One region of the Exiguobacterium sp. s91 genome, then DNA from elsewhere that is predicted to be linked to it. Evidence: a T-box and tRNA genes for the amino acid it is inferred to sense, from the RefSeq annotation. Region 1 holds a T-box; the other holds one or more tRNA genes.
The links. A T-box is a leader RNA that pairs with one kind of tRNA and senses whether it is charged. The one in region 1 lies ahead of leuS (leucine--tRNA ligase), so its partner is inferred to be a tRNA-Leu.

Region 1 (15,082 bases):
TATGCACCAGACGATCAGTTCGCAGACGTCAAGTTGACGCTTGAAGTATGCCGGAAAATGGGTGGCGATCAGATTTACTTACAACGTCTACACGGTTTTCCGCATTTTAGTTTCGAACGGTTGAACACTCGGTTTGCAGAAAAATTAATGTTGTTCTTTAAGCTTGTTGAAGAATGAAATAATAAAAGTGATGCCTCTAAAAAAGGGCATCACTTTTTTGTGTCCCATCATCCGCGTACTTTTTTCTCGATCGCGATGATGAACGGGGGATGATTTTGTTGATTCAAGAAACGGTACTGGAGAACGGCATAATCTTGCTGATCAAGGGCTGTGACGTAATCGAGGACAGCGTCGCGTTCACGTTTTCCTTCCAGGTGACCGTGATAGACGACGAGGACGACAAGACCGCCGGGAGCGAGGACCGGGAGGAGGGCATCGAGTGCTTCGAGCGTCTCTTCTCCTGTCGTCGTGATTGATTTGTCGCTTCCAGGCAGGTAGCCGAGATTGAAGACACCGGCGCGGACAGGACGTTGTTCGTCCGAAAGACGGGCACCGACATGGATGTGGCTTTCATGATAAAGGTCGACGCGTGCTAACATTCCGGCTTCGTCGAGACGTCGCGTCGATTCCTCGATGGCTTGTGCCTGGACGTCGAACGCAAGGACTCGACCTTCTGGACCGACGCGTTCTGCTAAAAACTGTGTATCATGTCCATTTCCGGCAGTCATATCGACGACGCAGTCTCCGGGTTCGATAACGGACTCGAGTAATTGTTTCGTATAAGGTAGTACACGGGCAAGTGACATGGCATAGACTCCTGTTCCTATGGTCTGTTTTTCTAGTAATGGTTCAGTATGTGCAAGATTCTTTCTGCATTATATCATTTTTTGATTCGTTGACGAAAAGCGAAGTGGCTTGACAGTTAGGGGACGGATTGCGTAAAGTGGCAAGGTTGAGAATGAAATAGGAGGACCACAGGTATGCCAAAATTACCAAAAGCGGTCTGGATCCTCGTCCTTGCGATGGCCATCAATACGACGGGATCCTCTTTTTTATGGCCGTTTAATACATTATATATTCATGAATATTTAGGAGAGTCGATGACAAAAGCAGGGATGGCGTTGTTCGTCAACTCGGCCTTAGCAATCGTCGGAAACTACTTAGGTGGAAAAGCGTTTGACCGTCTCGGTGGCAAGAAGACGCTTGTCATCAGTGTCATCGGACTTGTCCTGTCTTCCGTCGGCTTGTTGCTGTTTCATCAGACGTACCTCGGATACGTCGCGATGCTTGGATTGATTGGATTCGTCGGTGGGATGGTTTTTCCGACGATCTACGCGATGACGGGTGTCATCTGGCCGGAAGGCGGGCGCCGTGCCTTTAATGCGATCTATGTCGCACAAAACGTCGGTGTAGCGCTCGGGACAGCAGTCAGTGGTCAAATCGCTGCCTTTTCGATTCAGTACATCTTCATCGCCAATCTCGTCCTCTACATCGCCTTTGCCATCATTTTGTTCGTTGGTTTGTCCTGGATTCAGGCACCGGCGCGGATGCATGCGGCGCATGACGAGATCGAAACGACACGCACACCCCTTGCACGCGGTGCGGCACGGACGATGTTGCTCGTCTCGATTGGTTATGCCTTACTTTGGTTCGTTTATGTGCAATGGCAAGGAACCTTTGCCGTACACACGAAATCGCTCGGTGTCACGATTTCCGAGTACTCGATTCTTTGGACGATCAACGGAGCACTCATCGTGTTCGCACAACCTTTACTAACACCAATTCTTCGTTGGTTTGGAGATGACTTAAAGCGACAATTGATGACCGGTACAGGAATCTTCCTCTTGTCTTATCTGATCGTTCCGTTCGCAGGCGGCTTCAAGATGTTCCTCGTCGCGATGATCATCCTGACGATTGGTGAGATGTTCATCTGGCCAGCAGTTCCTGCTATGGCAGCGAGACTCGCGCCGATCGGAAAAGAAGGAGAATTCCAAGGGTACGTCAATATTGCTGCTTCAGCGGGGCGGATGATCAGTCCGACCGTTGGAGGGTTGATCTACGATGTATCAGGTATGTCAGCGGTCTTCTTGACATTAATTGGATTGATTCTGTTAGCGGGCGTCGTCTTCCTTCGTGCTATTCCAAAAATCACATCATGAGCATCATCTGTAAGACAGCGGACATTATGACCGCTGTCTTTTGTTACGTCATTCGTTCGAAAATCATAAAATAAACATTTAATAATATGGAATATTTCGGCAAAGAAACGGGTACTTTCTAATCAAGAACTTGAAAAAGAAAGGTCATATGAACGTTGCTTCTTTTTGACTGGAGGTGCACGAATGGAAAGGTGTCAATTCATCACAGATGCCGCAACTTGGACGACACACGTACAGCAACAACCTCTTGATATCTTCTACAGTCACCAATATGTCACGCTCAACGCTAGACCGTCTGAGCAAGCGGTGCTATTCCGTTATGAAGGTGATGCAGGAACACTGTTCTATCCCTTTTTGAAGCGCCGAATTTTTGATACGCCTTATTCAGATCTCATCACGCCGTATGGCTATGGTGGACCGGAAATCATCGGTCAACTGACTGCGACTGAAATGCAGCATGCACGTCTATTGTTTGAAAGGTGGGCAAAGCGAGAAGCGATTGTCTCGGAAATGATTCGCTTTAATCCATTGACGGGTAATGAACGCTTCATGCGGGATTGGACGAAAGTCTCCTTCATCCGTCATACGACGAGTATCGATTTACGCCCTTCAATAGAAGACATCATGCAGACATTTCATAAGAAGACGAGAAGTATGATTCGCAAATCGCTTGCCTCTCCTTTAACCGTTAGAACAGGAACACGAGACGACCTACCTGTCTTTGTAGCGTTGTATCATGAAACGATGGACCGGAAGAATGCTTCGGCTCATTACTATTTTACGGACAGTTATTTTGAACAATTATTTGAAGCAAATCCACTCTGTGAGCCATTGTTACTGATTGCGGAAATCGACGGAGAACCTGTTGGTGGATACTTCGTATTGCTCGGAAAAGAATATGCCCACGGTCATTTGATTGGGTGTAAGCGGGACGAAGCGAAGATGTTCCCGAATCAGCGACTCGAGTACGAAGCGATTCTTCAGACGAAAGCACGCGGTCTCGTCGAACAACATCTCGGGGGTGGATATCAAGAACGGGATAGTCTCTTTGAGAGTAAATGCCGTTACACCGGGTATCGTTTATTTGAGTATCATCAAGGAAAATCCATTCTTCAACCAGCCATATACGATCAGTTATGTGTACGATACGGGTCAGATGCTGATTCGGATTATTTTCCAGCTTACCGACAAACCAGTGTCCAAATGGCGACAAGTTAAACAGTAACTAAATGAAGAAGGCGAAACGACTACATCGTGTAGTCGTTTTTTTGATATGCTGAAATCATGATAGATCATTAAGGGGGATGTGTCTTGAAAAAACGAGGTCTTATTTTTGATATGGATGGGGTCATTTTAGATAGTGAAATTCGCTACTTCGAGGTCCATCAGCAGATGTTCAAAACGTTATCGATTCCGCTCGATCCAGTTCAGTATGCGACGTTCATGGGAAAAACAGGTGATGAGATGTGGGAAGAGCTTGTCGCCCAGCATCAGCTAAAAGAAACAGCTAGTGCGTTACTAGAAGAAGAACATCGGTTGTTTCAAATTCATGCAAAACCGGAGGAATGTGGTTTAAAAGAGGGAGTCAAACAAGTCATCGAGCAAGCGGCGTCTCTTGGTTACGATATCGGGATTGCCTCCTCGAGTTCGCTTCAAAAAATCGAACGCGTCATCCGTCATTATGAGCTTCCAATCACGCATTACGTCAGTGGAGAAGAAGTCGTGCGTTCAAAGCCTGATCCTGCGATTTTTCATCTTGCAGCATCACGAATCGGGCACGCGCCTGAAGATTGTCTCGTCATTGAAGACGCTGCAAACGGGATGATCGGCGCAAAAGCAGCAGGCATGGAAGTGATTGCGCTTCTCGATGATCGGATGCCGATGCAACGTCTAGAACAAGCGGATCATGTAGCACGATCGCATGCAGAAATCGAGGAAATTTTACGGAAGCGTTGACGCTTGAGGAAGAAACAGATTACACTAGGAAAAGATAGTCAATTGCATGGAACTGAAGTAGTAGGGGAAAGGTGCCGTCAAGAGAGCTGGTGGAAGGTGCGAACCAGTCGGTAACAACCGTGAACTCGTCAGGGAGCACGATTCGTGAAGTCGTAGTAGCGAATCCGGTCTTTCACACCGTTATCCGTGAATCAAGCGGTCTGTCATAGACAGACAACGTGGGTGGTACCGCGGAAGCCAAACCGGTCTTTCGTCCCTATTCCTAGGGGCGGAGGACCGGTTTTTTTAGATTAGAGGAGGAAAAGACATGCCGTACAATCATCGCGAAATCGAACCAAAATGGCAGGCGCGTTGGGATCAAGACAACGCCTTCGTCACGACAGAAGATCCAGAAAAAGAAGGGTTTTATGCCCTTGATATGTTCCCGTATCCGTCAGGTGCCGGTCTCCACGTCGGTCACCCGGAAGGCTACACAGCAACGGATATCCTCGCACGGATGAAACGGATGCAAGGATACAACGTCTTGCACCCGATGGGATGGGATGCGTTCGGATTACCAGCAGAACAATACGCCCTCGATACAGGGAATGACCCACGTGAATTCACAGCGAAAAACATCGAGACGTTCAAGCGTCAGTTGAAAGAACTTGGATTCTCCTATGACTGGGATCGTGAAATCAACACGACAGATCCGAAGTACTACAAATGGACACAGTGGATCTTTACGAAGTTGTATGAAAAAGGACTTGCGTTCGTGGACGAAGTCGCGGTCAACTGGTGCCCAGCACTCGGAACCGTTCTTGCGAATGAAGAAGTCATCGACGGATTATCTGAACGCGGAAATCATCCGGTCGTGCGTGTCCCGATGCGTCAATGGGTCTTGAAAATCACGGAATATGCGGATCGTCTTCTTGAAGATCTCGATGACCTCGATTGGCCGGATTCTGTCAAAGAGATGCAACGGAACTGGATCGGGAAATCAGAAGGTGCTGAGATCGATTTCACGATTGATGGACACAAAAAACAAGTCACGGTCTTTACGACACGCCCGGACACAATCTTCGGTGCGACGTACCTCGTGCTTGCGCCGGAGCATCCATTCGTAGCTGACATCACGACAGCGGATCACAAGGAAGCCGTCGATACGTACATTTCGCAAGTCCAAACGAAGTCGGACCTCGAGCGGACGGATTTAGCGAAGGAAAAAACAGGCGTCTTCACGGGTGCTTTCGCCGTCAATCCAATCTCAGGTGATCGTCTTCCAATCTGGATCGCTGATTATGTCCTTGCTTCGTACGGAACGGGTGCAATCATGGCGGTCCCAGGACACGATGAGCGCGATCATGAATTCGCGAAACAATTCGACTTGCCAATCGTTGAAGTCGTCGCGGGTGGAAACGTCGATGAAGCAGCCTATACAGGAGAGGGCGAACACGTCAACTCGCATATGCTTGATGGTCTTGGAAAACAAGAAGCAATCGAGACGATGATTGCTGAACTCGAAACGAATCAAGTCGGACGTAAGAAAATCACGTATCGTCTCCGCGACTGGTTGTTCAGTCGTCAACGGTATTGGGGCGAGCCGATTCCAGTCGTTCATATGGAAGATGGTTCGATGAAGACGCTCAGTCAAGAGGAATTACCGCTTGAACTTCCAATCATTCCGGAAATCAAACCGTCTGGTACAGGCGAATCACCACTTGCGCTTGCGGAAGACTGGTTGGATTATACGGATCCTGAAACAGGAATGAAAGGGCGTCGCGAGACGAATACGATGCCACAATGGGGCGGAAGCTGCTGGTATTATCTCCGTTTCATCGATCCGCACAATGAAGAGGCGATCGCGGATCCAGAAAAATTAAAATACTGGCTTCCAGTCGATATTTACATCGGTGGTGCGGAACACGCCGTTCTCCACTTGTTGTATGCGCGCTTCTGGCATAAAGTCTTGTATGATGCAGGCGTCGTACCAACAAAAGAACCATTCCAGAAGTTGTACAACCAAGGGATGATTCTTGGAGAGAACAATGAGAAGATGTCGAAATCACGCGGTAACGTCATCAATCCGGATGAAATCGTCAAATCGCATGGTGCGGATACATTACGCTTGTACGAAATGTTCATGGGACCACTCGATGCATCAGTTGCCTGGTCGGAGAACGGTCTTGACGGGGCGCGTCGTTTCCTCGATCGTGTCTGGCGCTTGTTCGAACGGACAGCAGACATTCAGGACGTTACAGAAGTCGATGCTGACTTCGAGCGGACGTACCACCAGACGGTCAAGAAGGTCACGGAAGACTTCGCGAACATCCAGTTCAACACCGGAATTTCGCAACTCATGGTCTTCGTCAACGAAGCAAACAAACAGCCGGTTCTTCCGCGTCACTTCCTTCGTGGATTCATCCAATTGTTAACGCCAGTCGCACCACACCTTGGTGAAGAACTCTGGGAACAACTTGGATTTGAAGAGACATTGACGTATGCAGCATGGCCAACATTCGATGAATCGAAACTCGTCAGCGATACGATGGAATTCGTCATTCAAGTGAACGGAAAGGTTCGCTCGAAAATCGAAATCAACATCGATGCGACAAAAGAAGAAATCGAAGCACTTGCCTTTGCTGATGAAAAGACACAAGAATGGATCGGCGACAAAACAGTTCGTAAAGTCATCGTCGTACCGAAAAAATTAATCAATATCGTGGCAAACTAAGCCATAGCCCCTTTCATTCGTTTGATGCGAATGGAGGGGGTTTCTTCATTTCCGTCGCAAGTCCGCTTTTTTTTTCAACGACCTTCTGCTACACTGAATCAGAAACCGAGAAAGAAAGGCGAGTACCATCAATGAAACGATCTTATATAGTCTATACAACGATTTTTGCTGTCGTTTCGGGGTTGATCCTTTGCGTACTGCTCGTCTTCTCGAAGCCAGAGACGTTGTCACGTATTCAAGAAACGTTCGCGAAAATCGAGACGCAATCAAAGCATCAGGCAGCCGTTAAACAGGTGCCACCGAAAACGCCTTCAGCTATTCCGAACCCGGAAGAGCCATTAATCAAAAATGTCCAACATATGTTATATGATGATTCCATTGGTTCGTACCTCGTCGTCACAGACGATTATCGTTTCTTTGAAATCAGTGGAACCGGAGAACGCATCAACGCATCTTTCCAGTTAGAAGAAGGAAAGTTGTTGCTCGCTGGTTTAGACGGTATGACGCTCGTTGACGGGGAGACCGTCGCGCTATTGACGTCGAATCAGATTCTAGTCACGATTACGCGAAAAGACGGTGTCTGGAGCGAAGAAAAACGTGAAAAAGTACAAGGAACAACGATACGGGATAGTTTCCATGGTCTTGGATATGATGCGAAGAAAAAAGAATTCTATACGATTAATCATATTCGAGCACTGGGACGAGTCGAGGTGACTTATTTCGCGATGAAAGAGGATAAGATCAAGATTGATCCTGACGCCTCGGAAAAGAAAAAACGTGCATTGAAGAAAAAACAGAAACCGCCTTATCTGTCAGTCATCAAACGTGAGAAGATTGAAGCGGCGAGTGGGATGCGAAGTGATGCGAAGAAATCGTTCGAGTCCGAGTTCCGTCCGATTGGTCTTGCTGAACGGCAAGGTCGGATCTACACACTCGATTCAGAAGCGCTCTATCTCTATTCGATCGATCGAAAGGACAAAACGATCACGGGTGAGACAGCCAGTCCGAAAGTATATGGTTCGAAGGGGATTTTCGTGCAGGATAACGAGTTGTTCGCGTTAGTCGTCACGGATAAATTCTCAAGCCGATCGTTTACACCGATTGATTAAATCCTGACACAATAAGACCCGATTCCTCTGTTAAGCAGAAGAATCGGGTCTTGTTCATATTAAAAGACAGTATCACGTGCCATCTCTGCGGCGTGACTACCGGCGCAATGACCCGTCACGAATGCAGCTGTGATGTTGTAACCACCTGTATAGCCATGGATATCAAGAATCTCCCCGGCAAAGAATAACCGCTCCGCTTTTTTCGACATCATCGTCTTTGGATCAATCTCTTTGATTGAGACGCCACCACCCGTGACGAAAGCTTTATCAAAGTCGAGCGTTCCCGTTGCTTTAAGTGAGAATCGCTTTAATTTTTGCAAGAAGTCCGTCCAGTCCTGTTTCTTGACTTGTGTGCAGACTTCATCGCCAAAGCCGATTTGAGCAAATAGAAGTTCAAGCAGACGTTCCGGCACGAAGCCGCGGAGAGCGTTGCGTACCGTTTTCTTGGGATTTGCTGCAAGCGCGGCTTGGAAGCGTTCGGTTAACGCACCGAGTGATTCGTCCGGGAAGAGATCGATTGATAAATGGACGATCGTCTCCTTCGAACGTTTGCGCTCCTTGATCGTGTACTGGCTACAGCGTAAAGCAATCGGACCGCTTAAACCGAAGTGGGTAAAGAGTAAGTCACCCGTGTGTGTTTTGATTGCTTTATCTTTTTTGCCGTGGACCGTTAAGGCGACGTCACGTAGCGACAGCCCTTGTAATGTTTTTTCATGAATGAACGTATCACCTAACAAAATTGGAACTTCAGTTGGGAAGAGTTCCGTGATCGTATGACCCGCTTTTTCAGCCCACGGGTAGCCGTCACCTGTCGAACCGGTATGTGGAACAGATTGTCCGCCGACTGCAACGATGCAACTTTTTGCTTCAAGACGCATGCCGTTCTCTAAGATGACAGCTGCAAAAGAACCGTCTGGATGGAAGTCGAGCGTAGCGACCTGCGCGTCTGTTTGAATCTCGGCACCATGCGCGCGGATTTGATCGATCAATACACGGACGACATCTGCTGCTTTATCCGAGACAGGAAACATCCGTCCATTGTCCTCTTCTTTGAGGGCGACACCAAACCCTTCGAAGAGTTCGATGATCGATTCATTATTGAATTGAGAAAAGGCACTATAAAGGAAACGTCCGTTTCCTGGAATCGACTGGACGAGTTCGTCGAGTGGTTTTCGGTTCGTGACGTTACAACGTCCGCCGCCAGAGATCGCAAGCTTCCGACCTAATTTATTTCCTTTATCAAGCAGGAGTGTTCGAGCTCCAGCCTGTAAAGAGGCGAGCGTCGCCATCAAGCCGCTCGGTCCGCCTCCGATTACGATTACATCGTACATAAGGTCACCTCATTCATAGAATTCTGCTTGTTTCACTTTAGCAGAAGTTGCGACTGTAAACAAACCGTCTCTTTCAATTCAAGATAGACAGCGGTATAATGATTTGCAATTGTGTACGAGAGAACTTGTATAATGAGACAGTCACGATCAGAGTGTCGAGTTTAAAAATTAGAAAGCGTGAGGGATGTTACCATGTCCACAGTCAGTAATAAGCAGTCTACTTCTTCCGGCAATTCAGGATTCGTTCGTGGAACGATGCTCCTGTCCGGTGCGTCACTGATTTCCCGCGCACTGGGTTTGATTTATCTCTTTCCGTTTCAGTTCATGGTCGGCGCGACAGGCATCATGTTCTATACCTATGCCTATAACTATTATGCGATCATGATCGGACTCGCGACAGCGGGGATTCCTGTCGCCGTCTCGAAATTCGTCGCCAAATACAATGCATTAGGAGAATATGATACGAGTGAACGGTTGTATCGGTCTGGTCTGAAAATCATGTCCTTGACCGGGATTGTTTCCTTCCTCGCTTTATTCTTTCTCGCACCGTATTTAGCACACCGGGCGATTCCAGGTGGTGACGTTGATTCAGCAGCCTACGTTGATGCCGTCACGATGACGATTCGTGGCGTGAGTTTCGCTTTACTCTTGATTCCCCCGATGAGTATGACCCGAGGTTACTTCCAAGGGTATCAATCGATGGGACCAACAGCGATTTCGCAAATCTTGGAACAAATCGTCCGGATCATCTTTTTGCTTGCAGGAGTCAGCATCGCGATTTATTTATTTGATTCAGGTGCAGCATTTGCCGCAACGATTGCAACGTTCAGCGCTTTCATTGGTGCAATCGGTAGTGTTGCGGTTCTGATCTATTATTTCCGCAAACGTGCCAGCGGCTTGCAGGAACTACGTGCTACTCAAACCGTCCGTTCGCCGGATCGCCCGTTAACGGATTTGTATAAGGAATTATTGACGTATGCGATTCCAATCGTCATGGTCGGTCTTTCGACACCCCTTTACCAAGTCATCGACCAAAATACGATGAATGCCGCATTACAAAGTATCGGTTACACGCTCGAAGCGGCCGGAAACGCGACTGCCTATCTGATTGCGGATAGTCATAAGATCGTCTTGATTCCGGTGTCGGTCGCAACAGGATTGTCGTTATCTGCGACTCCACTGTTGACAGCTTCCTTCACGCAAGGGGATATGCGGAAAGTACGGGCTCAAATCTCACAGATTTATCAACTCGTCTTTTTCGTGACGATTCCGGCAGTCGTCGGGATGATTCTCCTCAGTGAAGAAACGTTCCATGTGCTCTTCCCGAAAGATCAAGCGGCCTGGGTCTATCTATTAAGTTATGCGCCGAGTGCGTTGTTCCTTGCCTTGTATTCTGTTACGGCAGCAGTCCTTCAAGGGATTAACCGTCAGTACTTCACGATCATCGCAACACTTGCTGGACTACTTGCGAAGTATCTCTTGAATGCGCCGTTGATTCATTTGACGGGTGATGGAACGGGTGCTGGTTATGCGACGATCATCGGTTATCTCGTTGCGACGGGATTGATGTTCTTCCGGATCACACAAACGGTGAAGTTCCCATTCAGTACCGTCTTGCGCCGGACATCATTGATTCTAATCATCAGTGCATTGATGGGAGCAGGTGTTGCACTCGTGAAGTGGGGAATGGTGTCCTTCTTACCAGAGACTACATGGGCATCTCTGTTGATCCTGATCATTGGTGCGGCAGTTGGAATCGTGATTTTCGCTGGACTCTCGATTTGGAGTGGATTAGCAGAAGTCGTATTAGGACGTAAAATTTCATTGAAACGAGGACGAGGTCATGCGTCTAGATAAACTATTATCCAACATGGGGGCAGGCTCCCGAAAAGAAGTAAAACTTCTGCTCAAGGCAGGGGCAATTCAAGTCGATGGTGAGATCGTACGTGATCCGAAACAACATGTCGATGTCGAGACGCAACAGGTTCTGATGTACGGCGAACCGGTCACGTATCAAAAATACATCTACTTGATGATGAATAAACCACCGGGTGTCATTAGTGCGACGGAGGATAAACGAGATGAGACCGTCATTGATCTGTTGTTTGAAGACGTGACGTATTTCAAACCGTTTCCGGTCGGACGACTTGATAAGGATACAGAAGGCTTGTTGTTACTGACAAACGATGGATCATTCAATCATGCCTTGATGTCTCCGAAGAAACACGTCGAAAAAACGTATTATGCGGAAGTGACAGGTGTGTTGACGCAAGAAGACGTCGAGGCAATTGCGGCAGGCGTCACCTTAGAAGACGGTTATCAGGCAAAGCCAGGAAAACTCGTTATCTTATCGACGACAGAAACAGATTCAACGCTTGAATTGACAATCACGGAAGGGAAGTTTCATCAAGTCAAACGGATGATGCTTGCCCTCGGTAAAGAGGTCACATTCTTGAAACGGCGTTCGATTGGTCGCTTGGAGCTTGATCCGGCACTTGCACTCGGGGACTACCGGGAACTGACACCGGATGAATTATCCTTGTTTGATTGGCAACCTGAATAAGCAAAACGAAAAGGCGATGGAATGAATGTGCATTCCATCGCCTTTTATTGTGGGATTCAATTATTGATTACGTAGTGCTTCTGCGATCGGATAAGGACCGCTGAGTACTTCGAATACACGAGACTGTGTCGGGTGATCGATCAAGTGAACGAACAGCGCCGCCACATCGTCACGAGACACCTTACGATCTTCGTATGAATCAAAATGCTCTTTCGTTTCAACAGTACCTGCTGGGTCATCGTAGCTGAGTGGACCAGGACGGACGATCGTATAGTCGAGTCCGCTTTCTTTTAGGTGAGCGTCTGCTGCTGCTTTCGATTCGAGATATACTTTTAGTTCGCCTTTTGGTTCTTCTGTACCGACTGAACTGAGCATTAGGAAACGATCGATTCCGTTGGCTTTTGCTGCATCGATGACTTTGATCGCACCTTCCTGATCGACGGCGCGTGTCAATTCGTCCGATGCGCCACCAGCACCCGCTGCAAAGATGACGACGTCCGCGTTACTGACGACGCCACTGACATCCTTCGTCAAATCCCCAAGTCTGACTTCAGATGCACCGAGTGCGATCAAATCGTTGATTTGATTTTCTTCCCGTACGACAGCGACGGCTTGGTGATCTCCTTGTTTAGCGATCAATTCGACCATTTTGCGTCCCGTCGTTCCGTTTGCTCCAATGATTAAAATATTCATGCTTATCATCTCCTTCTCCCAATAGCTATACCCCACGTTTTAAAAAAGATAACAAAAAAAGACGCGAAGAATCGCGTCATCGAAAGATATACATAGTGAAACAGTGGATCAACCCGCTTGCTTTTGTTTCTTACTCGACGTCCATGTACCGCGTCGAGGGCTCACAATGAGATTGTTGTATTCGAGCACGTTCAAATCCCGCTGGACGGTCCTTGAAGTGATGCCAAACTCTTCAACCAACTCTGCTGTCGTAGTAGCTCCGTTCTCTTGGATGTAGAGATAGATCGATTTAATCCGGGTCAACATACGGTCTGTAGAATCTTTCATTGGTATAACCACTCCCCCAATGGATAGAATAGTGTTCTAAAGCTTCGGGTGACAAAAGACAATGCAATATCCAGTTGTTTCGCCTTTAGTATAACGTTTTGATATTAAAATGCAAGTAATTTAACCGAACGTTTGTATAAAAAACATATTCAAATGGTTTGTAAATTCGATGATTAGGGGTTTATTTCGTTTGAATGTTCGTCATTTCAATAAATAAAAAAGAAAACAGAATTTGGATGTTCGTATCTGAACGAATATTCGCTATACTAGGAAGGTGTATAGGAAACGAATCCAAAACCCGTAATGAAGGAGCGAAATCAGATGGTGAATTGGAAAGAGGAAGTACTCGCACGTCGCGAGGACTTATTAGAAGATTTAAAAGAATTATTGCGGATTCCGAGTGTACTCGACGAATCCACGATTGAAGAGGGCGCGCCGTTTGGTCATGAAGTCAAACGTGCCCTCGATTGGATGCTCGCGACAGGGGAACGCGATGGATTCGCGACAAAAAATGTCGATGGGTACGCAGGACATTTGGAGTATGGTCAAGGAGAAGAGTTACTCGGTATTCTTTGTCACTTAGACGTCGTACCAGCTGGTGGCGATCACTGGACATATGGTCCATTCAACCCGACGCTTGTAGATGGAAAACTGTATGCGCGTGGAGCAATCGATGATAAAGGACCGACGATGGCAGCTTATTATGCTTTGAAAATCGTCAAAGAACTTGGCTTACCACTCTCGAAACGCATCCGTCTGATTGCAGGAGGGGATGAGGAGAGTGAATGGCGTTGTGTCAATCATTACTTCAAACATGAAGAGATGCCAACACTCGGTTTTGCACCAGATGCCGACTTCCCGATCATCAATGCGGAAAAAGGACTCTATGACGGGTTATTGATTCAAGGGAAACCAGCGCAAGCATCTGATACAGGCTATCATCTCGTTCGTTTTGAAGGTGGCGAACGTCCGAACATGGTTCCGGGTCATGCCCAGGCGCTTCTTCGTGTCGTCGAAGTAGGAACACTTGAAACGGATTTCCATGCTTATCTTGAAGAACAAGGTTTGACGGGGACAGTCAAGCAAGAAACGGAAGGTCTCGTTCTTGATGTGAACGGTGTCGCAGCTCATGCGATGGAGCCGGACAATGGTAAAAATGCGGCCTTACATTTGGCGCGTTTCCTCAACACGCTTCACTTGGATTATAACGGTCGTCGTTACATTCAACTCGTGACGCATATGTTCCGAGATTCTCGCGGTGTAGCGATCGGTGTAGCTGCTTCAGACGAGACAGGTGACTTAACGATCAACGGCGGTGTATTCCGTTACGCCGAAGAGCAAGGAACGGCATCGATCAATATCCGTTACCCGTATACGGCAGACTTCACGGAACGTCTGCAAATCATCAAAGAAGCCGCGGCAGGATATGGTTTTGAATTGCAGACGCGTACGCATATGACTCCGCACCATGTTGATCCAAACCATGAATTGATCAAGACGCTAAGTGCCGTCTATGAGCGCCACACAAACCAATCAGCTGATCTGATAGCAATTGGTGGCGGCACATATGCGCGTTCGTTGACGGCGGGAGTGGCTTTTGGTCCAGTCTTCCCGGGTGGTCCTGAAGTTGCTCACCAAGTCGATGAATATGTTGATTTTGATGAACTATTGCTTGCTGTCGCAATCTATGCAGAAGCGATTTATGAGCTCGCAAAATAATGATTGATGATCCCCGCATCGTAAAGATGGGGGGATTGCTTCTTGAAAGGAAGTTCCGTGTGAAAAATCGTCAAACCTATCATTTCCAAGCCTTATATTTCTTTATTTTCTTTGGACAAGGAGCACTCATTCCGTACCTCGCGCTTTATTTCTCGAACGACGCGTTCGGACTGTCGGCTTCAGAGATTGGAACAATCGTTGCGATTGGACCGATTCTCTCCATTTTCCTACAACCTGTCTGGGGAATCGCAGCGGATCGACTCGGGAAGCCGAAACGACTCTTACTCGTCGCGATGCTTGCTGCCGGTATTTTTACACTCAGTTACTTACTGACGTCTGCTTATCTACTTTTATTGTTGATTTCTTGCGTCTGGGCGTTGTTCCAGTGCGCGCATATTCCGCTCGTTGATACATTAGCGATCGAGTACACGCGAAAGCGTAAGGTGGATTATGGCGCTTTGCGTCTTTTCGGCTCAGCAGGGTTCGCTTTAGCTGTTTTTGTTCTTGGGCAA
Region 2 (15,082 bases), 580 kb from region 1:
TCGAAGGGAAACGTTTTTTGACACGCTCCCGTGCGTTCACGCAAGAGGAATACGCTGAACTATCAGCATCAAGCTAATGAAAAATCAAACACGGTTTCGTCGAGGTGACTTGTTCATTCAGGTCGCTTGTACGGAATCGTGTTTTTTTGTTCGTATCACGACGTTCGAACAGGATAAAAGTTGGTAATGCGGCATAAGAACGGTATAATGAACTCATATTTTGACGAGAAGATAGTTTCACACTATGACATTATAGGGGGTCACCATGAAATATCCATTTTTAGGTTGGACAGGTCAAACGATCGGAGTGACGGCGCCCTCCTCCGGATTACGTGAACAGCAACAGGAATGGGTCGAACGAGCAGTTGAACAGGTACAAGCACGGCAAATGAACGTCCGTTTAGGTGAAACGATTTGGTCGCATCAACTTGCTGAGAGTGCACCGGTCAAACAACGGGCGGAGGAATTGAATCACATGATGACGGATGAGACGATTGATGCCGTCATCCCGCCATTTGGTGGGGAACGCGCCATTGATCTTTTACCCGAGTTGACGCTAGCTACTTACCAAACAAAATGGTTGCTTGGCTATTCCGATATCAGTACGTTATTGCTCAGTCTGACGCTTCAGACGGGGATTGCAACAGCACATGGTCCGAATTTCGTTGAGCTTCGAAGTGAAGAATGGGACGAGACGACAAGTGCCTGGCGACGGGTGCTCGCGACGCCAACTGGAGGAACCGTCACACAGTGGGCTTCCGATCGTTATCAACCCGAGTGGACTGATGAAGAACGTCCAGCAGGTTCGTTATTTCAGCTAACGGAAGCGACGGAATGGAAAGCACTTGATGAGCGAACCGAGGTGACCGGACGGTTACTTGGTGGATGTCTGGAGACGATTCGCCATCTGATTGGGACACCGTATGGAGATGTGCAGCGTTTCCAGCGTGAAGAAATCAACGGAGAACCGATACTCTGGTACTTCGAGGTGTCTGAAGCGAATTCGGCAGAGGTGCACCGGACACTGCGACAAATGGTGTATGCTGGGTGGTTCGACCATGCGGCTGGCTTTTTATTCGGGCGCACGTCTGCAAGAATTACAGAAGACCTAACATGGCTAGACGTGTATCAATATCTAGCGGATGAGACGGGCTTACCAGTCTTATACGATCTTGACATCGGTCATCAGCCGCCACAGTTGACGTTAATCAATGGAGCGACGGGTACGGTTCGTATTCAAGGAAAAGATTCACGAATCGATCTGACGTTCAACTAAAAAGGAGAGCACGCAATGGCACGTCGTAAGTTTCAAGCACTAGGCGTTTATAAACGCGTCCATATCAACCCGGAGACCCGTCGAATGACGTTACCGGAACCATTTTACGATGCACTTCGTCTAGAAGATGAATTGCTGATTGCACAAGTCGGAGATGTTCTCGTCATGCGACGTCCGGGGGAGGTCGTCGAGACAGAAACGGAATTATTGAGCGAACTCGTAGAAGATGGATTCACGGGTACAGAGCTTGTCCAGGAATTTGCCTACCGGCGTCAGCAACAAGAACAACGATTACGTCAACAAGTCTTGCAGGATGAAGAGGATGACCATGCTGCTCAACTGAAGATCGAGCTATAACGGAAAGAAGGAGTGGGGCAGATGCGTCGCAGAACAAAAATTGGAATCGGAGTCATCGGATCCGGATTAGTAGCAGCGAGTTATTATTTTTATGAGATGGCAATCGCCACGAATCCAAAGCCATTCTTATCGAATAATCGAGATTTAAGTGACGAGATGGTCCGATTGATGCAACCTGGTCAGACGTGGATCAAGGAGCAACCGCTTGAGCGGATCGAGATTGAAGCGAAAGACGGTTTAACGTTACGCGGGCATTTTCTTCCGTCACCTGTTCCGTCAGATCGGATCGTCATTCTCGTGCACGGGTACGGAGGTGTCGGAACGGATTTAGCCGGATTCGCCTATCTGTACCATCAGGCCGGTTTCCATGTCATGATGCCCGATAATCGTGGACACGGGATGAGTGACGGTCACTATATCGGATTCGGATGGCATGACCGGGAAGATTGTCTCAGTTGGTCGAACTATCTGATTGAACGGATCGGACAAGAGGCGAAACTATTCCTGCATGGCGTATCGATGGGAGGGGCGACCGTATTGATGACGAGTGGCGAACAACTCCCGCCACAAATCAAAGGAATCATTTCTGATTGTGCCTATACGTCCGTCAATGCAGTCCTTGCGTATCAGATGAAGCGGATGTACCGTCTACCTCACTTCCCGTTTTTAGGGATGACGAGTGTATTGACGAAGCTAAAGGCAGGTTATACGTTCCGTGAAGCATCTGCGCTGAAACAGGTCAAAAAGGCACAAGTACCAATTTTGTTCATCCATGGTGGGGCGGATACATTCGTACCGACAGACATGGTGTATGAGCTGTATGAAGCTTGTCCGACGGAAAAAGAGCTCGTCGTTATTCCGAATGCCGCTCACGCGATGGCCTATTTTGAGGATCCAGCATTGTATGATGATGTCGTCGAGAAGTTCGTACGTAACATCTTGCGAAATGATTGACAACTCAGTTCTTTACCCGCTATATTAATATCATAAATCAACGTCGTCGTGGCGGAACTGGTAGACGCGCTAGACTCAGAATCTAGTGGTGGCAACACCGTGGAGGTTCAAGTCCTCTCGGCGGCATAAATGATTGAAGGAGGCAATCCCAGCAAGGGATTGCCTCCTTTTTTGTTGCTGAATAGAAAACGATTACAACGAATAAAAATTCAGAAAAGTTTATCTTTTTAGAATTTTTCTGGTAAAATACGTTTTAAAGAGGGTACTCTTCAGGGAAAGTACTAAGTAGAGTTAACAATCTTTAACACATAGGAGAGGGGAAACAAACATGAAAAAAGGGAGTATCTTGTTAGCGCTCTTGATGAGCTGTGTTCTCGTACTTGGTGCATGTAGCATCGGTTCGAAAGAAGAAGAGTCGTCAGAAGGAAAAACGTACAAGGTCGGCATTGACGTCACGTATCCACCATTCGAATATAAAGACGGGGATACGTACAAAGGAATCGACATCGATCTCATGAAAGCAATCGCGAAGGATCAGAACTTCAAGATTCAATTTGAAGCGATGGACTTTAGCGGTATCATTCCGGCACTTCAAGCAAATCAATTGGACGTTGCCATTGCCGGTATGAGTATTACGCCAGAACGGAAGAAAGTCGTTACATTCTCAGATCCATACTTCAAAGCTGGTCTTATCCTAGTCGTCAAAGAAGATGAGAATGGTATTAAATCCGTCAACGATTTAAAAGGGAAAAAAGTAGCCGTCAAAAAGGGAACGACGGGTGCGAAATATGCAACGGATAACGCAGACAAACTGGGATTCACGGTCACACAGTTCAATGACAGTCCAGCGATGTTCCAAGAAGTGAAGAACGGTAACGCAGCAGCCTTGATTGAAGATTATCCTGTCATCTCATATGCAAACAAACAACAAAACCTTGGATTAAAACTTGTCGGAGACCGTCTCAACGGGGACAACTACGGAATCGCTGTCTTAAAAGGTGAGAACGAGGATCTGATGAAGAAAATCAACAAAGGACTTGCGAATCTGAAAGAAAACGGTGAATACGATAAAATCGTTGACACGTATCTGAAATAAGTCGCAAGGCGATAAGGGAGTGGGATAGCCAATGGAAGTGGTCAAAACCGCATTTCCATTTTTCTTGGAAGGGCTTCAAGTCACATTGTATATTTTCATCATCGCGGTCATCGTCGGCTTTCTGATTGGCTTAGTCGTCGCATTGATGCGGTTATCACCATCAAAAATCTTAAACGGGATCGCGATCGTCTATATTGATGTCATTCGCGGAACGCCGTTCATCGTTCAGTTATTCTTCATCTATTTTGGACTCAATTCGCTCGAATGGTTATCGATGGACCGGATGTATGCAGGGATACTGACGGTCGCAATCAATGCCGGTGCTTATTTTGCGGAGATCATTCGAGCTGGTATCCAGTCGATTGATAAAGGACAAACAGAAGCTGCACGTTCACTCGGGATGACAGGGCGTCAAACGATGGTACAGATCATCTTACCGCAAGCATTCCGGCGGATGTTACCAACGATTACAAACCAATCGATCATCAGCTTAAAAGATACATCGTTGTTGTCGATTATCGGAATCGCTGACTTGACGCAACAAGGTCAAGTGCAGCAGTCAACGACGTTTGAACCATTCATCGTCTGGTCCGTCGTCGGATTGATGTACTTCGTCATCATTTATCTCTTGTCCTTAGTGGCGAAGTTCTTGGAACGGAGGTTTACATTACGATGAGTATCATTGAAGTTAAGAACTTAAAAAAATCCTTCGGTTCGAATGAAGTCTTAAAAGACATCAACGTCTCGATTGCCGAAAAAGAAGTCGTTTGTGTCATCGGTCCGTCGGGATCTGGGAAAAGTACGTTTTTACGCTGTTTGAATCGATTGGAAGAGATCACGGGTGGTACGGTCATCGTCGATAATTTCGACATCACGAGTCCAAAGGTCGATATCAATAAAGTCCGGGAAGAGGTCGGAATGGTCTTTCAACATTTTAATCTCTTCCCGCATAAGACCGTGCTTGAGAACGTTACGCTTGCACCGATCAAAGTGCGCAAATCGGATAAAGAACAGGCTAAACAGCGGGCGCTTGAACTCCTCGATAAAGTCGGATTACGGGAAAAAGCCGATAATTATCCAGGTGAATTATCTGGGGGGCAAAAACAGCGGGTCGCAATTGCCCGCGCGCTTGCAATGAATCCGAAAATCATGTTATTTGATGAGCCGACGTCAGCGCTCGACCCGGAAATGGTCGGTGACGTGCTTGCCGTCATGAAACAACTTGCCCTTGAAGGCATGACGATGGTCGTCGTGACCCATGAGATGGGATTTGCTCGTGAGGTCGGAGATCGCGTCTTATTCATGGATGGTGGCTATATCGTCGAAGAGAACGTACCACAAGCATTGTTTGATTCTCCACAACACGAACGGACGCAATCGTTCCTTAGTAAAGTCTTATGATGGAACCGGCGTATCTAACTGCGGATACGCCGGTTTTTTAACGAATCATAAATAACTGACTAAGTGCTCATAAGAAAAACTTATACATTTAAGCGTGAGAATTTGGGAATTCGAAATGCACACACAGGAAAAGAGTAGTAATATAGTAACGAAGGCACTTTCATGGAAGAATGACACGATCATTCCTTCTCATGACGTTCAGCGTTTCATTCATGCAATTCCTTTTGAAAGCGCTAACAGGTAGAGGGCTGGAAACACATCGACTATCCACTGGATGTGTGGGGAGAAATATAGAAACGGGGGGAACCGTACATGGCAGGCCACGAGCAAGATCAACAAGCATTCTATGGACCAAACCTTGGCTACATCATTGAATTGTACGAGCGTTTTTTAGAAGACAAGACATCCGTTGATGAGGAGACACGTGCTTATTTCGAAGAGCATGGTGCACCCGTGACGGAACCAGTCGTACCGATGCAAGTCGAGACAGGAGATTTCGAAAAATATCTTGCGGCGAATCGTTTAGCGGAACAAATTCGTGCAAAAGGACATCTTGCGGCGGATATCTATCCGCTGAAGGACCATCCGCGAGAAATAGGACTATTCGAATTGAGTCAGTACGGATTAACAGAGGCAGATCTTCGAAAAATGCCAGTCTCACTCGTCTGTCCTGAACCACCAACTGGTGTACAGGACGCGTTTGAAGGCATTGAACACTTAAAGGCGCAGTACACGGGAGCAGCCGCAGTTGAGTTCCAGCATGTCGACGATCTCGATGAAAAGAAATGGCTTCGTCAGAAAATCGAGCAAGGTGCTTTGACAGCGACGCTAGACGCTGAACAAAAGAAACAGTTGTTCAAACGCTTAGCTGAAACGGATCTCTTCGAAAAATACTTGCACAAAACATACGTCGGTCAAAAACGCTTCTCGATTGAAGGACTTGACGCGATGGTGCCGTTGCTCGACACGATCGTCGGACACCTCATCTCGAACGGGTCGGAGACGATCAATATCGGAATGGCACACCGTGGACGGTTGAATGTTTTGGCTCACGTACTCGGGAAGCCATATGAAATGATCTTTGCTGAGTTCCAGCATGCACCGAACCACGACCTCGTACCATCTGAAGGTTCGATTGGGATCACGTATGGTTGGACGGGCGACGTGAAGTATCACCTCGGGTTAAATCGAAAACTCGAGCAAGAGACACGTAACGTGCGGATGACGCTTGCGAACAATCCGTCGCACCTTGAGTTCGTCGACCCAGTCGTCGAAGGCTTCACACGTGCGGCACAAGATGATCGCTCACAAAAAGGGGCACCACGTCAAGAGCAAGCAGCAGCAGCTGCGATCCTCATTCATGGGGATGCAGCGTTCCCAGGTCAAGGAATTGTGGCTGAAACTTTGAATTTAGCGAATCTCAAAGGATATAACACCGGCGGAACGATTCATATCATCGCGAACAACACGATCGGCTTCACGACGGAGCCGACGGACTCCCGTTCGACGCGTTACTCGAGTGATCTTGCCAAAGGATACGAGATCCCAGTCTTCCACGTCAACGCGGATGAGCCGGAAAGCTGTCTCGCAGTCGCTTTGCTCGCGAGCGAGTACCGGGCAACGTTTAAGAAGGATGTCATGATTGATTTAATCGGATATCGTCGTTTTGGTCATAACGAAATGGATGAACCGATGAATACGAACCCGGTCTTATACGATTTGATTCATAAACATGATCCAATTCGTGTCTTGTACGGGAAAACGCTTGTCGCGAACGGGGATGCGACAGCTGACGAAATTCAATCGATTGAAACGTCGATCAATGATCAAATGAAAGCGGCTCGTGAAAAAGTACCGAACGTCGAGAAAGAGTATGGTGGGGTCATGCCGGACGTCGTCTTTAAAGGCGTTCCGACGATTGAGACAGGAGTCTCGATTGAAACATTGACGGCGTACAACGAAGAATTGTTACAGTGGCCGGATGGCTTCCAAGTGTTCCATAAACTTGAGAAGGTCCTGAAGCGACGGACGGATGCGTTCTCGACAAAGAACGGAATTGACTGGGGACATGCCGAAACATTGGCGTTTGCTTCGATTCTCTCAGATGGAACACCAATCCGCTTGAGCGGTCAAGATTCTGAACGAGGAACGTTCGCACAACGGAACATTAATCTTCATGATGTGAAAACAGGAGAAGGCTTCTCGCCACTTCATGCCTTATCAACGGCAACTGCATCATTCTCGGTCTACAACAGTCCGTTGTCTGAAGCAGGTGTACTTGGTTTTGAATACGGTTATAACGTCTTCGCTCCGGAAACGCTCGTATTATGGGAAGCGCAATATGGGGACTTTGCTAACTCAGGTCAAGTCATCTTCGACCAGTTCATCTCAGCTAGCCGAGCGAAATGGGGACAAACATCAGGTCTCGTCATGTTGCTTCCGCATGGTTATGAAGGGCAAGGACCAGAACACTCGAGTGGTCGTTTAGAACGCTTCTTGACGTTATCGGGTGAGAAAAACTGGACAGTCGCGAACGTATCGAGTGCTGCCCAGTACTTCCACTTATTGCGCCGACAAGCAGCGATACTTGGAAAAGAGGAAGTCCGACCGCTCGTCGTCATGACGCCGAAGAGTCTCTTGCGTCATCCGCTTGCAACATCGGATGTTTCTGAGTTGACGGAAGGTAGTTTCCATCGTGTCATCGAACAATCAGGGCTCGGAGAAGCACCAGATCGTGTCAAACGTCTTGTGTTCTGTTCTGGTAAGATGGCAATCGACCTAGCTGAAGCCGTTTCGAAATCAGATGAGAATCTCGATTGGCTACAAATCGTCCGGGTCGAGGAGTTGTATCCATTCCCGGCAAAAGCCTTAAAAGAAGTCATCGCGCGCTATGAATCCGTCGAAGAGATGGTCTGGGTGCAAGAAGAACCGAAAAACATGGGGGCGTGGTCCTTCATGGAACCTCGACTTGAGACAGTCGCACCGAATGGTATCCAAACGGTCCGTTACATCGGTCGTCGTCGTCGTTCCAGTACAGCAGAAGGTGACCCGTCAGGTCATAAAGTAGAGCAGGCACGTATCATCAATGATGCACTCACAGCGACTGCTTCTATTCCAACAGCACCATCACATGTATCAAATCACACATCATAACTTAAGATAGAATCGAGTCATAGGGGGAGAATACGATGGAAATCAAAGTACCAGAACTTGCCGAATCAATTACAGAAGGAACGGTGGCGTCTTGGTTAAAACAACCAGGTGATCACGTGGAAAAAGGGGAAGCCATCGTTGAGCTCGAGACAGATAAGGTCAACATCGAAGTACCGTCAGATGAAGCTGGTACGTTGACGGAGGTGATGGCTGCTGAAGGAGATACAGTCCGCGTCGGGGAAACGATTGCTGTCATCTCTGCTGGTGGCGAGGCTCCAAAACCGGCTGCGGTAGAAACAGTACAAGAAACTCCAAAAGAGACACCTAAAGCAGAAGAAAAAGCGGAACAACCGGTGGCTGCAGCAGCGACTGAAAGTACATCTGTTGCGGATCGTCCGATTGCTTCACCTGCTGCCCGTAAACTGGCTCGTGAAAAAGGAATTGATTTAGCACAAGTGGCAACGCAAGATCCGCTCGGTCGGATTCGCGTGCAAGACGTCGCGACGTTTGAAGTAGCACCACGTGAGCAAGCAAAACCGGCTCCTACGAAACCTGCTACACCGGCACCAGCACCAGCAGCCGCTCCTGGGAAACCGGAAGAGCGAATCAAGATGTCACGCCGTCGTAAGACAATCGCGAACCGACTCGTTGAAGTTCAACAAACGGCAGCAATGTTGACGACATTCAATGAGATCGATATGTCAGCGGTCATGGCACTGCGTAAACGTCGCCAAGAGAAATTCGTGAAGGAAAACGAAGTCAAGCTCGGCTTCATGTCATTCTTTACGAAAGCAGCAGTCGCAGCACTTAAAAAGATGCCATATTTGAATGCTGAGATTCAAGGCGATGAAATCGTCCTCAAAAAATTCTATGATATCGGTATTGCCGTTTCAGCACCAGACGGTCTCGTCGTTCCGGTCGTTCGTGATGCGGATAAGAAGAACTTCGCTGAGATTGAAAAAGACATCATTCAACTAGCGGTCAAGGCGCGTGATAATAAACTCGGTCTATCTGATTTGACGGGTGGTACGTTCACGATCACGAATGGTGGTACGTTCGGTTCACTCATGTCGACACCGATCTTAAACGGTCCACAAGTCGCGATTCTCGGAATGCACGCAATCAACTTGCGTCCTGTAGCGATTGATGCTGAACGCATGGAAAACCGTCCGATGATGTATGTCGCACTCTCTTATGATCACCGAATCGTTGATGGAAAAGAAGCCGTTACTTTCTTGAAGCACATTAAAGATCTCCTTGAAGATCCAGAGTCATTGATTTTCGAAGCGTAACCATAAAAAGACCCGTTTTAGATGCGGGTCTTTTTTTGTTGATATCACTTTGTCATCAAATCACGAAACGACATTTACGTCTTCTCTATATCAGCTTCATACAAACGATATAGGATAAGTGTTGTAAGAATATTTCAAGGGGGAATTGATTATGTTGAAACAATTTGGATTGACGATGGTAGCAGGAGCCGTATTAAGCACAGGGCTTCCGACAGAAGATGTCAGCGCACAATCAAAAGGCAAATCGTTACTTGATCCAAATCGAATCGTCAATGTTGCTCACCGTGGAGCTTCTGGGTACGCGCCAGAGCATACGATGCCAGCTTATGCAATGGGACATAAGACATTCAAAGCAGATTACATCGAAATTGATTTACAGATGACGAAAGACGGTCAATTGATTGCGATGCACGATGAAACGGTTGATCGGACGACGAACGGAACAGGTGCCGTCAAAGATAAAACGCTTGCTGAAATCAAGAAACTTGATGCTGGTAGCTGGTTTAATGAAGCGAACCCGACGCTTGCGAAAAAGTCATATGTCGGTCTGAAAGTACCGACGCTTCAAGAAGTCTTGAGTAAGTATGGGAAGCATGCGAATTACTATATCGAGACGAAATCACCGGAAGTGTATCCCGGAATGGAACAGAAATTGCTCGACGTACTAAAGCAGAACGGATTGTCGAGTAACAAGGTCAAACCAGGACAAGTCTTGATTCAGTCGTTTAGTGAAGCGAGTCTTCAAAAAGTCAGAGCCATCGACCCGAACGTCCCACTGGTTCAGTTGATGGAAGCAAATGAAGTCAAGGCTTTGACGGATGATCGATTAACCGCAATCCGTCAGTATGCAGTCGGTGTTGGTCCTTCCTACAAAGCATTGACACGTGAAAACGTCTCAGCGATTCGGACTCATGATTTGTTACTTCACCCGTATACTGTGAATGAAAAAGCGGATATGGTTCGTATGCTCGACTATGGTGTCACAGGAGTCTTCACGAACTATGCCGACCGTTTTAATGATGTCGTGAAAGGACTATACAAAAAATAAAGTAAGGACGACACAGGACTATTTCTTCTTTCGAACAGGAAAGAAGAAATAGTTTTTTTGTTTTTAAAACTCGTATTTTAAATCCAATATTTCATTCCATACGTAAACCAAATAGAGGTTTATCAGAATTTCGAATCATGAGACAAAACAATGTAGTCAGTTTCGTATTTCATGGTACGATAACAGTGCAGTTTTGGGAAGGAATGGAGTGAGGATCGTGAGAATTACACAGTATACGGATTATGGATTACGTGTGTTGATGTATCTCGGAGTGCACCGGGATGTCATCACACCAATGCCGCAGATTGCAAATCATTATGGCATCTCATCCAACCATTTAATGAAGGTGACACAACAATTAGCGAAACTTGGCTATGTCGAATCAACAAGAGGTCGGTCAGGCGGACTCCGTTTGATTCGTGATCCAAAAGACATCAACATCGGGAAAGTCGTTCGGGAAATGGAACCGATGGATATCGTTGAGTGTTTTGGAAGCAACGGTCATTGTGTCATCGAACCAGGATGCCGTCTAAAAGGTGTGCTCGGACGAGCGCTTCGAGCTTTTATCCGGGAATTGGAACAGCATACATTAGAAGAATTGTTAGATAATCGTGATGAGTTGGCGCTCTTGTTTGCTGCCTCATCTTTACAGCGTTCCTAATCAAAAAACCCTCGTTTCCGTGAATGGAAGCGAGGGTTTTGTCATATCGATACTTATACGTCATCTTGGCGTTTCTTTGGTTCCACATGTTCTTTATTCTGGGACAAGTCGTCACGAACAGACGATTTCCACAACGGAACATTGCTGTAATATGCAGCACGAGCGATCAGATGTCCTCCAATCGGTGCTGTGATGAGCACGAACAGGATGCCGAGAACGACACGAGAGGAGAAGAATCCATCTTCAGTGACGAAATAGATGATGACGCCGATTAAAATCGACATGACACCTAATGTCGCGCTTTTAGATGCAGCGTGAGCACGCGTATAGACATCCGGTAAGCGGATCAGACCAAGCGCGGTGACGAGACTAAATCCCATACCGAGCAAGGCGAAGACCGCGACGATCAATTCATTGGTTGCGATCACGTTCGATGATCTCTCCTTTCTCGATATATTTTGAAAAGGCAACTGTACCGATGAAGGCGAGTATACCAATCAACAGGATGACTTCGAGGTAGTCGCTCGTCCGTAAGATGATCGAGACAAGTCCAACGATTGAAATCAAGCTGATACCAATTGAATCAAGCGCAATGACACGATCCGCCACACTTGGTCCTTTGATGACCCGGTAAAATAGACCGAGCATCGAGAGAAAGACACCCCCGAGTGCGATATAGATTAAAATATCGAACATTACCGACTCACCTCCAGAATGGCTTTCTCAAAACTATCACGAATCGAAGCGACTGCTTCATCGACCTCTGGCATGTGGAGTGCATGAATATAGAGTGTCTTATTATCATCCGAGATATCAACGACGAGCGTTCCCGGTGTCAATGTGATCAGCATCGACAGCAACGTGATTTGCCACGGTTGATCGAGTTCGGTCTCATAAGCAAAGATACCAGGTTGAATATCTAACTTCGGCTTTAAGATGATTTTCAATACATCGATGTTCGCGACGACAAGCTCGTAGAGAAAGCGGAAAAACAATAGGACGAGTGCGACGACAGGTCCGAGATAAAAGCGTCCTTTGAAGCCGCGACGGAAAGCGAACATCGCAATCAACCCTAGCGCGTAACCGATGACGAAACCGGAGGCCGAGAAATTGTTTGAGAGAAACATCCACAAGAATGCAAGAAATAAGTTGAGCAAGACTTGAAATGGCATGAATTAACGACCTCCTTTTAGTACGGCATCGATATAGAGCGTTGGATTCGTCAACGGTTCGACGGCTTGTTGAATCAGTGGACGCATCGCCTCAGCACCTACTCCATAGAGAACGCTGAGCGCAACTAAGGCAATCGTAGGAACTAGCAGCTTGGGAACAAGCGCTTGTTTATCACCAGAGTAGGTCTTCGGTGTTCCCCAAAAGGCACGCATGAACAATTGAACGACCGAATACAAGACGAGTAGACTGGATAGTAGAACGATGATTGGTCCAATCAACTCACCGGCTTCAATACCACCACGAACAATCAGGAATTTCCCAATGAATCCGCTGAGCGGTGGAATCCCGGCAAGTGATAAAGCCGCGATGAAGAACGTCCAACCTAGTACAGGATAGGCTTTGATCATCCCGCCCATATCTTTCAGCTTACTCGAGCCGGCAATTCCGACCATGATTCCTACGAGTAGGAATAAAGCGGCTTTAATCAACATATCATGAAGAAGGTAGAAAATCGCACCTTCTAGCGCTTGCGGTGTCATGAGGGAAACCCCGTACAAGATGACTCCGACTGCGACGATGATGTTGTAGATGATGATTTGCTTCGCATCCCGTGTCGCAAGCGCACCGATCACCCCGATGACGATCGTACTGAGCGCAAGGATACTCAAGATTTGATGGATCGTTCCAATCTCATTTGAGAAGAACAAACTATACGTCCGTAAAATCCCGTAGACCCCGACCTTCGTCAACAAGGCACCGAACAAAGCAAGAACAGGTGTCGGTGGTACTTGATAAGAACCAGGCAACCAGAAGTAGAGCGGGAAGATCGCACCTTTTAATCCGAAGACGATCAGGAATAACAAGGCGATGACGTTGAGGATTGCCGGCTGTCCGACCTCTGAAATCTTTTGACTGATATCCGCCATGCTGAGTGATCCGATGATTCCGTACAAGAAGGCGACGGTCATGACGAATAATGCAGACGAGATGACATTAATCAAAAGATACTTCAGCGATTCTCGTAATTGTGCCGGTTTCCCGCCGAGAACGATCAAAACATAAGACGAAATCAAGAAGACTTCGAAGAAGACGAACATGTTAAAGATATCACCTGTCGTAAAGGCACCATTGACACCAACGAGCAGGAATTGGACGGCGATGAAATAGTAGTACCGTTGATAGGAAACGCTCAAGTAGACAATGGCATACCAGATGATACAAAGAACAAGAATGCTTGTCGTCGTGACGAGTAAAGCGGATAGCATGTCAGAGACAAGCGTGATACCAAAAGGTGCTGGCCAGCTACCGAGTGTGACTGTTAAGATGCCGTTTGACCGGACAGTCAGCACGAGATAGATGGAGGCACAGACAGTCAAAATCGTCGAAAAGAGGGAAACGATTCGTTGTCCTTTGAGGTGTCGCGGGAAAAACATCAAGAGGACACCCGTCAACAAAGGGATGATGATTGGTAGTAGCGGTAAGTTAATCATTCGAATCGGTTCCTTTCATCTCTTCGATATTATCGGTTCCGAGTTCTTGATAGGCACGATAAGCAAGTACCAAGAAAAAGGCAGTGACACCAAAGCTGATGACGATGGCGGTCAAGACGAGTGCTTGCGGTAGCGGATCCGTATAGGAAGTCACGCCGTCCTTTAAGACCGGAGCCGCGCCTCGTTTTAATCCCCCCATCGTCATGACGAGCAGATGGGCAGCGTGGCTGAGCAACCCTGTTCCGATGATAATGCGAAGAATACTTTTCGAAAGAATGAGATAAATGGCACACATCGTCAGGATGCCTGCGGCGATCGCCATGATGATTTCCATATTAATCACTCTCCCCAATCGTTTGAATAATCGTCATCGTCACACCGACGACGACAAGATAAACACCAAGATCAAACAACATCGCTGTATGAAGTGATGTCTTACCGAATAACGGTAGGTTGAAATAGTCATGTGCATGTGTGAAGAACGGTACGTTAAAGACAAGTGCTCCTGAAGCCGTCAGTACGGCAATCAACATGCCAAGAGCCGTGATCCATTTGTAGTCGAATGGCAAAATCCGGCGTAACGTCTTGATGTCATAAGCAAGTAAGATCAAGACAAGAGCAGACGCCGTCACAAGACCACCAATGAAACCACCACCCGGTGTATAGTGTCCAGCAAAGAACAAGTAGACAGCAAACAGGAAGATGACGAACGTGATAAAGGAAGTCGCGGACTCTAAGATGACGTCATTCGTATGCTTTTTCGCCTGCTTTTTCATTTATCGATCCCTCCTGTTCGTCTGAATTTAATCATCGTGTAAATACCGATTCCGGCAAGTGCGAGAACGGCAATCTCAAACAACGTATCGAAGCCACGGAAGTCGACGAGAATAACGTTGACCATATTACCGCCAGCGGCAAGATCAGCGACATTATCGATGTAATACTTGGCGATTGAAGTAAACGATCGTTGGCTGAGAGAAGCAAGGGCGACGAGTGTCACCGTCAATCCGACGAGTGCTGAAATCAAGGCGTTGCCGAGCTTGAACGGAATGCGTTCTTCTTTCCGACTGATTTCCGGTAAACGATAGAAAACGAGCAGGAATAGAGCGACCGATACGGTCTCGATGACGAGTTGTGTCAAGGCGAGATCTGGCGCTCGGAACAAGACGAAGAACAGAGCG

Region 2: it has a tRNA-Leu gene. The T-box ahead of leuS (leucine--tRNA ligase) is inferred to sense a tRNA for this amino acid. The anticodon was not compared.

What each region holds. Positions count from the first base shown of each region.
Region 1 is NZ_JACSMZ010000001.1:514,528-529,609, forward strand. Features, by position in the region: gene KNQ06_RS02570 (serine aminopeptidase domain-containing protein) at 1-177, shown strand, start outside; gene mnmM (tRNA 5-(aminomethyl)-2-thiouridylate-methyltransferase MnmM) at 228-827, opposite strand; gene KNQ06_RS02580 (MDR family MFS transporter) at 981-2,159, shown strand; gene KNQ06_RS02585 (peptidoglycan bridge formation glycyltransferase FemA/FemB family protein) at 2,343-3,377, shown strand; gene KNQ06_RS02590 (HAD family hydrolase) at 3,471-4,115, shown strand; T-box leader at 4,154-4,376, shown strand; gene leuS (leucine--tRNA ligase) at 4,423-6,828, shown strand; gene KNQ06_RS02600 (hypothetical protein) at 6,960-7,937, shown strand; gene KNQ06_RS02605 (BaiN/RdsA family NAD(P)/FAD-dependent oxidoreductase) at 7,997-9,268, opposite strand; gene KNQ06_RS02610 (putative polysaccharide biosynthesis protein) at 9,461-11,125, shown strand; gene KNQ06_RS02615 (pseudouridine synthase) at 11,112-11,831, shown strand; gene KNQ06_RS02620 (SDR family oxidoreductase) at 11,892-12,524, opposite strand; gene KNQ06_RS02625 (DeoR family transcriptional regulator) at 12,633-12,851, opposite strand; gene pepV (dipeptidase PepV) at 13,173-14,570, shown strand; gene KNQ06_RS02635 (MFS transporter) at 14,630-15,082, shown strand, end outside.
Region 2 is NZ_JACSMZ010000001.1:1,090,336-1,105,417, forward strand. Features, by position in the region: gene KNQ06_RS05410 (DUF779 domain-containing protein) at 1-77, shown strand, start outside; gene KNQ06_RS05415 (S66 family peptidase) at 266-1,276, shown strand; gene KNQ06_RS05420 (hypothetical protein) at 1,292-1,633, shown strand; gene KNQ06_RS05425 (alpha/beta hydrolase) at 1,655-2,587, shown strand; tRNA gene KNQ06_RS05430 (tRNA-Leu) at 2,630-2,713, shown strand; gene KNQ06_RS05435 (transporter substrate-binding domain-containing protein) at 2,916-3,683, shown strand; gene KNQ06_RS05440 (amino acid ABC transporter permease) at 3,715-4,359, shown strand; gene KNQ06_RS05445 (amino acid ABC transporter ATP-binding protein) at 4,356-5,084, shown strand; gene KNQ06_RS05450 (2-oxoglutarate dehydrogenase E1 component) at 5,397-8,237, shown strand; gene odhB (2-oxoglutarate dehydrogenase complex dihydrolipoyllysine-residue succinyltransferase) at 8,273-9,529, shown strand; gene KNQ06_RS05460 (glycerophosphodiester phosphodiesterase) at 9,681-10,577, shown strand; gene KNQ06_RS05465 (Rrf2 family transcriptional regulator) at 10,795-11,238, shown strand; gene mnhG (monovalent cation/H(+) antiporter subunit G) at 11,292-11,666, opposite strand; gene KNQ06_RS05475 (Na(+)/H(+) antiporter subunit F1) at 11,650-11,886, opposite strand; gene KNQ06_RS05480 (Na+/H+ antiporter subunit E) at 11,934-12,410, opposite strand; gene KNQ06_RS05485 (Na+/H+ antiporter subunit D) at 12,414-13,901, opposite strand; gene KNQ06_RS05490 (Na(+)/H(+) antiporter subunit C) at 13,894-14,235, opposite strand; gene KNQ06_RS05495 (Na(+)/H(+) antiporter subunit B) at 14,237-14,677, opposite strand; gene KNQ06_RS05500 (Na+/H+ antiporter subunit A) at 14,674-15,082, opposite strand, start outside.